Hyalangium gracile: one gene and its partner. The protein of the gene in region 1 binds, or shares a complex with, the protein of each later gene. Links are inferred from orthologs where the notes say so. Each region holds a gene or a part of one and is shown on either strand. Other genes may lie near its edges. The genes, in order: holB and dnaX.

Region 1 (3,097 bases):
GCGCACGATGGAGGCCACCGCACCCAGCAGCTGCAGCGCGTGCGTCCCCTGCCCCATCGCATCCTCGGCGTAGCCCAGCGCGCCCTTCAGATCGCGCTTCTGGAGCGACTCGGAGAGCTCGAAGTACTCCTCCTCGCGCGCGTGGTGCACCAGCAGCGCCACGTCCGCCACCTCGATGGTGGCGCTGTCTCCGACATAGACGGCCAGCTTCTCCAACTCCGACTGGAGCAGCCGGATGTTGCCGCCCACGCGCTCCTTGAGCTGCTCCAGCGCCCCGCGGCCCAGCTTCTTCTTGAAGGGCGCCAGGAACTCGGTGGCGATCTCCGAGAGATCCAGATCCTTGTGGCGCGCGGCCACCTTGCGCTCGACGAGGTGCCCCTGGTCCTTGGCGAACTTGAGCAGCGGGCTCTTGGCATCCACGTCCGTGGCGGCCAGCACCAGCGCGTGCCCCTTGGGCAGCCCCTTCTGGAGCAGCTCCAGCAGCGCCGACGCATCTCCCTCCGGCGCGGTGATGCGCTCGTCCCGGCAGAACGCGGCGGCCTCCTTGAGGAAGGCGAGGTCCACCTCCGCCAGGTCCACGTCCAGCTCCTCCTTCCACTCCTCCACCGAGGGCGCGCCGGGCGCCGTCGGATCGAGCTGGTCCACGCCCCAGCCCGCCCGGGCCGCCAGGGCCAGCAGCCGGCGCGCCCCTTCCTTGCGCTTGCCGGCCTTCCACGCCTCGCGCGCCTTGCCCAGCGCGTCCCCCCGCCCCTTCTTGGGCGCGACGAACTCGGGATCGCGCACCAGCACCACCTTGCGGCCCGGGAAGAGCGGCATCGTGGCCAGCTCCTGCGCCACCTCGCGCGGGGAGGACGCGTCCAGCACCGCGAAGTTCAGCCCCATGGAGGCGTCCGGCACCAGCGCCTTCACCAGCTCGTCGGCGCCCTTGCGTACCAGGAACTCCTCGCCCCAGAGCAGGTACAGCGGCGCCACCTTGCCCGCCTTCACCTCCGCCAGCACGTCATCCATCTCCGCGCTCACCGGACCTCCCGCATCAGCAGCTCCAGCAGCATCCGCTCCAGCTGCAGCCGGGGCGAGCCGTTGCGCCCGATGCCCGCCTGCGCGCGCTCGATGAGCCAGGCGCGGCGGTGCAGCTCGGGCTCGGAGACACGCGCCGCCGTCTCGCGCGCCAGCTCCTTCATGTCCAGGTTCGCCAGGGACTCGCCCCCGGCCTTCAGCAGCGCCACGTCCCGCGTCCAGAGGGCCAGGAGGGCGAGCGCCTGCTCGGCGTCCTCCCGAGAGCCGCCGTACGCCTCCGCGAAGCGCAGCAGGGGCAGCGCGTCCTCCGACCGGAGCGCCTCGAAGCGGGTGATGATCTCCTTGCGCTGGGCCAGCCCCTCCACGTCCAGGCTCAGCGCGCGCCCCAGGCTGCCACCGGCCATCACCGCGGCGAGCGCCGCCGTCTGCGGATCCAACCGGCGCTCCTGCTGCACGCGCTGCGCGACCAGGTCCACCGGCAGTGGAGCGAAGTGCACCTTGCTGCACCGGCTGCGGATGGTGGGCAGCAGCTTGTCCATCGCCGCGGCGATGAGGATGAGCGTGGTGTCCGCGGGCGGCTCCTCCAGCGTCTTGAGGAAGGCGTTCTGCGCGGGCTCGTTCATGCGGTGAGCGGAGGTGATGAGCGCCACCTTGCGGCGAGACTCCAGGCCGTGCAGCGCCAGCCGCTCCTGCAGGCCGCGGATCTGCTCCACGCGGATGTCCCGGCTGGGCGTGCCCGTGAAGTCCGAGCGCCCCGCCAGCCCGCGCGCCACGCGCTCCTCGTCCGGCATCACCCACGTCACGTCCGGGTGGAGCCCCTTGGACACGCGCACACAGCTGGCGCACTGGCCGCACCCCACCTCGGGCTGCTCCGGGCAGGTGAGCGCCTGGGCGAGCCCCACCGCCGCGAGCTCCTTGCCCACGCCCTCTGGCCCGGCAAACAAGTAGGCGTGATGCAGCGTGCCACTGCGCAGTGCCGCCTGGAGTGCATCAATCGCACGGGGCTGTCCGACCACCGAGGCCAGCGTCATGGTGCGTGTATGTCCGGTCGCGCCCTGGGCGTCAACCGCCTGCTTGACCCTCCTGGATCGGCTCGGTCAGAGTTTCCACGCCTTGCTTCCTTTTCTGCAGAGCAACGTCTCCCTCGTCGTTGGAGCTGTCCTGGTGGTCCTGCTGTTCGGGATGCGCTCGGCCAGCAGCGACAAGGAGTTCCGCCGGGACCTGCGCGGCGCGTTCCGCTTCCTGATCGCCTTCCTCGCGCTGCGGGTGGCGGCCTGGACGATTCCCGCCGACGCGCCCAGCTCGGTGGTGAAGCTCGTCAACGTCGGGTGGATGTTGACCTTCACCTTCGGCGTCATCCGCTCCTGCGTGGCCCTGGCGCTGAAGCTCGTGCGCCTGCGCTCGCCGGTGGCGACGCCGAAGATCCTCCGCGACGTCATCAGCTTCGTGCTCTACGGGCTGGCGGCGCTGCCCATCCTGCAGACGCAGCTCAACCTGGACCTCGGCGGCCTGCTGGCCACCTCCGCGGTGCTGTCGGTGGTGATCGGTCTGGCGCTCCAGGAGACGCTGGGCAACCTGTTCGCGGGCCTGTCGCTGCAGCTCGAGCGGCCCTACCAGGTGGGCGACTTCATCCGCATCAAGGAGTACACGGGCCGCGTGGTGCAGATCGGCTGGCGCGCCACGCGCATCGTCACCTTCCGCCGGGAGAGCATCACCCTTCCCAACAGCATGGTGGCCAAGGAGATCGTGAAGAACTTCTCCTTCGGCTACGAGCCGGTCGCCATCGACATCGAGATCGGCCTCTCGATCGACGCGCCGCCCAACCGGGTGAAGGCGGCGGTGCTGGATGTGATGAAGGAGATCAGCACCATCCTCCAGGAGCCGCCGCCGCAGTGCCGGACGTGGTCCTATGGCGAGTCGTCCATCCGCTACCAGATGCGGTACTGGGTGGCGGACTTCTCCCAGGCGGACAACACCATGGAGGAGCTGTACACGCGGCTCTGGTACCGGCTGAAGCGCGACAACATCGAGCTCGGGCTGCCGCAGCGCGTGCTGCACACGCGCACCGAGGCGGCGCAGA
Region 2 (3,211 bases), on another replicon or contig:
AGCATCCCGGTGTCGTTCGGGTCGATCGCGGCCTTGTCGATCTTGATGCTGCGGATCTCCTGGATGCCGTTGGCCACCACGGTGACACGGCCCTCTCCGGACTTGGCCTCGACGGTCTCGTTGGCCAGCTCCTGCTTGCGCTGCTCGATCTTCTCCGTGAGCTTGTTCGCCTGCCGGATGAAGTAGTTCAGGTCGATGCCGGGCATGATGCTTCCTCTGCGATCTGGGAAGCGGGCGCTTGCCGGGCGCCCGCGATGGAAGAATGGACGTGCAACCTACCGTCGCGCGAGCCCTTTGTCAGGCGGTCTCCTCAGGAGATTCGACCGCCGGGCTGGCTGGTGGACGCTCGGGTTCGAGCACCTGGATGTGCTCGAGCTCCCCCCCGAGGATCTTCAGGACGGCGCGGATGGCGGGGTGGGAGCGCACCTTGCCCTCGGTGCTCTGCTGGTGGGCGGTGCGGACCTGGGCCTCCTGCTCGGCGATGCTGAGAGCGGAGGCGGCTTCCCCCGAGGCCTCTTCGACGACCAGCCTCGTGGGCCGGCCGAAGTGCTCCGAGAGCGCCTTCTCCACCAGGGCCCGGCCGCTGCCGCCCGTCACCTGGGCTCGGTGGAAGGCGGCCGTGGGGATATAGGCCACGCCCACCTCTCCGGCGCGCAGCCAGAGCAGCCGGCCGTGGGCGAGCGCGGCGCCATGGCGGGGACTCGCCGCCTTGACGGTCTCGACCGCGGCGCGCCAGCGCTCTCCCGCGGTCAGGCCCGGGTTGTCGCGGCCGTTGCGGACGGGGGCGGGGGTGGGCTCGGGCTCAGGCTCGGGCTCGGGCGCCGCATCCGGGAGGCACTCGCCGGAGGCACACCCCTCGGCGGAGCCCTCCTCGGGGAAGAGGCGCTCGTCGTCGACGACCTCGGGCTGGGCCGGCTTGCGCACGTTGGTGATGCGCACCGCGGGTGCAGGCTCGGTGACACGCGAGAGCGGAGTGGCCCCGACGGGTGTGCCAGCCTCCGGCCTCGGAGGGGCCTCCGGCGGGCGCGAGACGGCAACGGGTGCGGGCCCTCCGTTCCGAGCAGCCTCCCAAGGGCGGGGAGCGGGCGCGGGGGCGGAGGGACCGTGGCCGTTCCCGTTCGAAGGCGCGGGCGCGGGCGCGGGCGCGGGCTGAGGGGCCGGGACGGGAGCAGGACGAGCGGCTTCGGCGGGAGCGGGGCGCTCAGACGCGAAAGTTCGCGGAACCGGAGCGACCTCCCGGCGCTCCGGGCTGGGACTTCGCGGCTCCCTCTCCACCACTGAGGCCCTGGGCGAGCCGATCCACCTTGGCGAGCAGGTCCGGGATGCTGCTGGCCGGCGAGAGCTGGATGGCCTTGAGCAGCGCCATCTCCAGGGCCAGCCGCGGCTGGGCGGCGCGGGACACGTCCCACACGCAGCCGTGGACGATGTCGAACAGCCGCGCGAGCTGGGCGGAGTCCGCCTCCTGGGCCAGCGCCTGGAGCGCCTTCTGCTCGGACTCGGCGAGCTCGGAGGGCGCCTCGCCCACGGCCTTGGTGACGAAGAGGTGGCGCAGCTGGAGCGCCAATTCCTCCGCGAGCCGCTTCAGGTCCAGGCCGCGGTTGAAGACCTCCTCCACGCGCGAGAGCACCTTCTTCGCGTCCTTGCGGACGAGCGCCTCGGCGAACTCCTGCACCATGGTGCGGTCGATGGCGCCCATGGCGTCGGCCACCGCCTCGTCGGTGGGGTTGGGGCCGCACGAGGCGAGGATCTGGTCCATCAGGCTGAGCGCGTCGCGCATGCCGCCCTCGGACTGGCGCACCACGAGCGACAGCGAGCGGTCGGAGATGCCAGCGCCCTCGGCGTCGGAGATCTGCTTGAGGCGCTGGAGCATGCGCGCGGCGGGGATGCGGCGGAAGTTGTGCCGCTGGCAGCGCGAGAGGATGGTGTCCGGGAGCTTGTGGGCCTCGGTGGTGGCGAAGATGAACTTCACGTGCCCGGGCGGCTCCTCGAGCGTCTTCAGGAGCGCGTTGAACGCGGCCCCCGAGAGCATGTGCACCTCGTCGATGATGTAGATCTTGTGCCTGTCCCGCTGCGGCAGGTACTTGGCGTTCTCGCGAATCTCGCGGACGTTCTCGACGCCGTTGTTGGAGGCACCGTCGATCTCGGCCACGTCCACGGAGGTGCCGGCGGCGATCTCGGTGCAGGCCCGGCAGGTGCCGCAGGGAGTGGCGGTGGGGCCCTGCTCACAGTTGAGCGCCTTGGCGAGCAGGCGGGCGGCCGTCGTCTTGCCCACGCCGCGCGGCCCACAGAACAGGTAGGCGTGCGCCACGCGGTTCATCTTGATGGCGTTCGCGATGGTCCGGACGATGTGCTCCTGTCCGGTCATGTCATCGAAGGTCTGCGGGCGCCATTTGCGTGCGAGGACGAGGTAGCTCATGGGGGCGCCTATCTAAACACGCTGGCTTCGAGGATCCATGCGCAACTGCCTCGCCCCGTGAGACGAGGGCGAGGGAGGTGCCGCGCACGACAGTCTGATTCGGTGAGTCAGGAGAAAACGGGACTTGGTCCGTGCTCAGAGCTTCTTCTGCTTGCGCTTCTTGAGCCAGGCCTTGCCCTCGGGCGACTTCACGAAGCCCTCGTACTCCTTGATGCCGGTGAGATCCGAGAGTTCCGCGCCCCCGTCCTTCTCGAAGCGGGTGAGCAGGCTGGCCGTGTCCGCGTAGGCCTTCTCCTGCAGTGAAAGGCCGATGAGGGCGAACCAGGCGTCGTTGTAGTGGACATCGGTGCGGATGGCCTCCTCGAAGTACTTCTTGGCCTCGGCGGTGTCGCCCTTGTCGAGCAGGACGCTGGCGCTGAGGAACGGGAGGTAGGGGTCCTTCACCCGCCGGTTGAGCCGGTCGATGGTCTTCAGCACGGCGGGGTAGTCCTTGCGCAGCAGGTGGCCGTCAATGGAGACGAGGTCCAGCGAGGGATCGCCCGGGTAGGCCTTCTCGAACTCGGCGATGGACTTCTGGTACTCGGCCTCGCTGACCTTCTCCGCGGCGGACATGCGGATGAGCAGCACCGGCTTGTGCTGACGCATGGAGGCGCCCATCTTCGCGAAGGTGTCGAGCACCTCCGGGTACTTCTTCTCCAGGAAGAGCTGCTGCATCTTCTGCATCTTGGGCAGCTCCTTGAGGAACTCCTGCTCCTTGCCCATCAGCTTGTCGAGGATGCCCTTCTGCGCGTCGGC

Evidence for each region.
Region 2: holB (region 1) and dnaX share a complex: the UniProt entries of both Bacillus subtilis proteins name them as parts of the DNA clamp loading complex. The link is inferred for Hyalangium gracile from one-to-one orthologs.

Annotation. Positions count from the first base shown.
Region 1 is NZ_JAHXBG010000011.1:26,555-29,651, reverse strand. Bases 33-2,820 are described here. They hold holB (DNA polymerase III subunit delta'), read right to left. Parts: upstream 2,049-2,820; coding sequence 1,017-2,048; downstream 33-1,016. Other genes in these bases: KY572_RS22810 (cyclic nucleotide-binding domain-containing protein), read left to right, coding at 2,182-2,820; holA (DNA polymerase III subunit delta), read right to left, coding at 33-1,020. Outside these bases: more of holA, read right to left, coding at 1-32; more of KY572_RS22810, read left to right, coding at 2,821-3,097. UniProt on the Bacillus subtilis protein: DNA polymerase III is a complex, multichain enzyme responsible for most of the replicative synthesis in bacteria.
Region 2 is NZ_JAHXBG010000039.1:57,414-60,624, reverse strand. Bases 310-3,211 are described here. They hold dnaX (DNA polymerase III subunit gamma/tau), read right to left. Parts: upstream 2,417-3,211; coding sequence 1,202-2,416; downstream 310-1,201. Other genes in these bases: KY572_RS43845 (tetratricopeptide repeat protein), read right to left, coding at 2,552-3,211; KY572_RS43855 (DNA polymerase III subunit gamma/tau), read right to left, coding at 310-939. Also shown: KY572_RS43860 (YbaB/EbfC family nucleoid-associated protein), read right to left, coding at 1-206; more of KY572_RS43855, read right to left, coding at 298-309. UniProt on the Bacillus subtilis protein: Part of the beta sliding clamp loading complex, which hydrolyzes ATP to load the beta clamp onto primed DNA to form the DNA replication pre-initiation complex.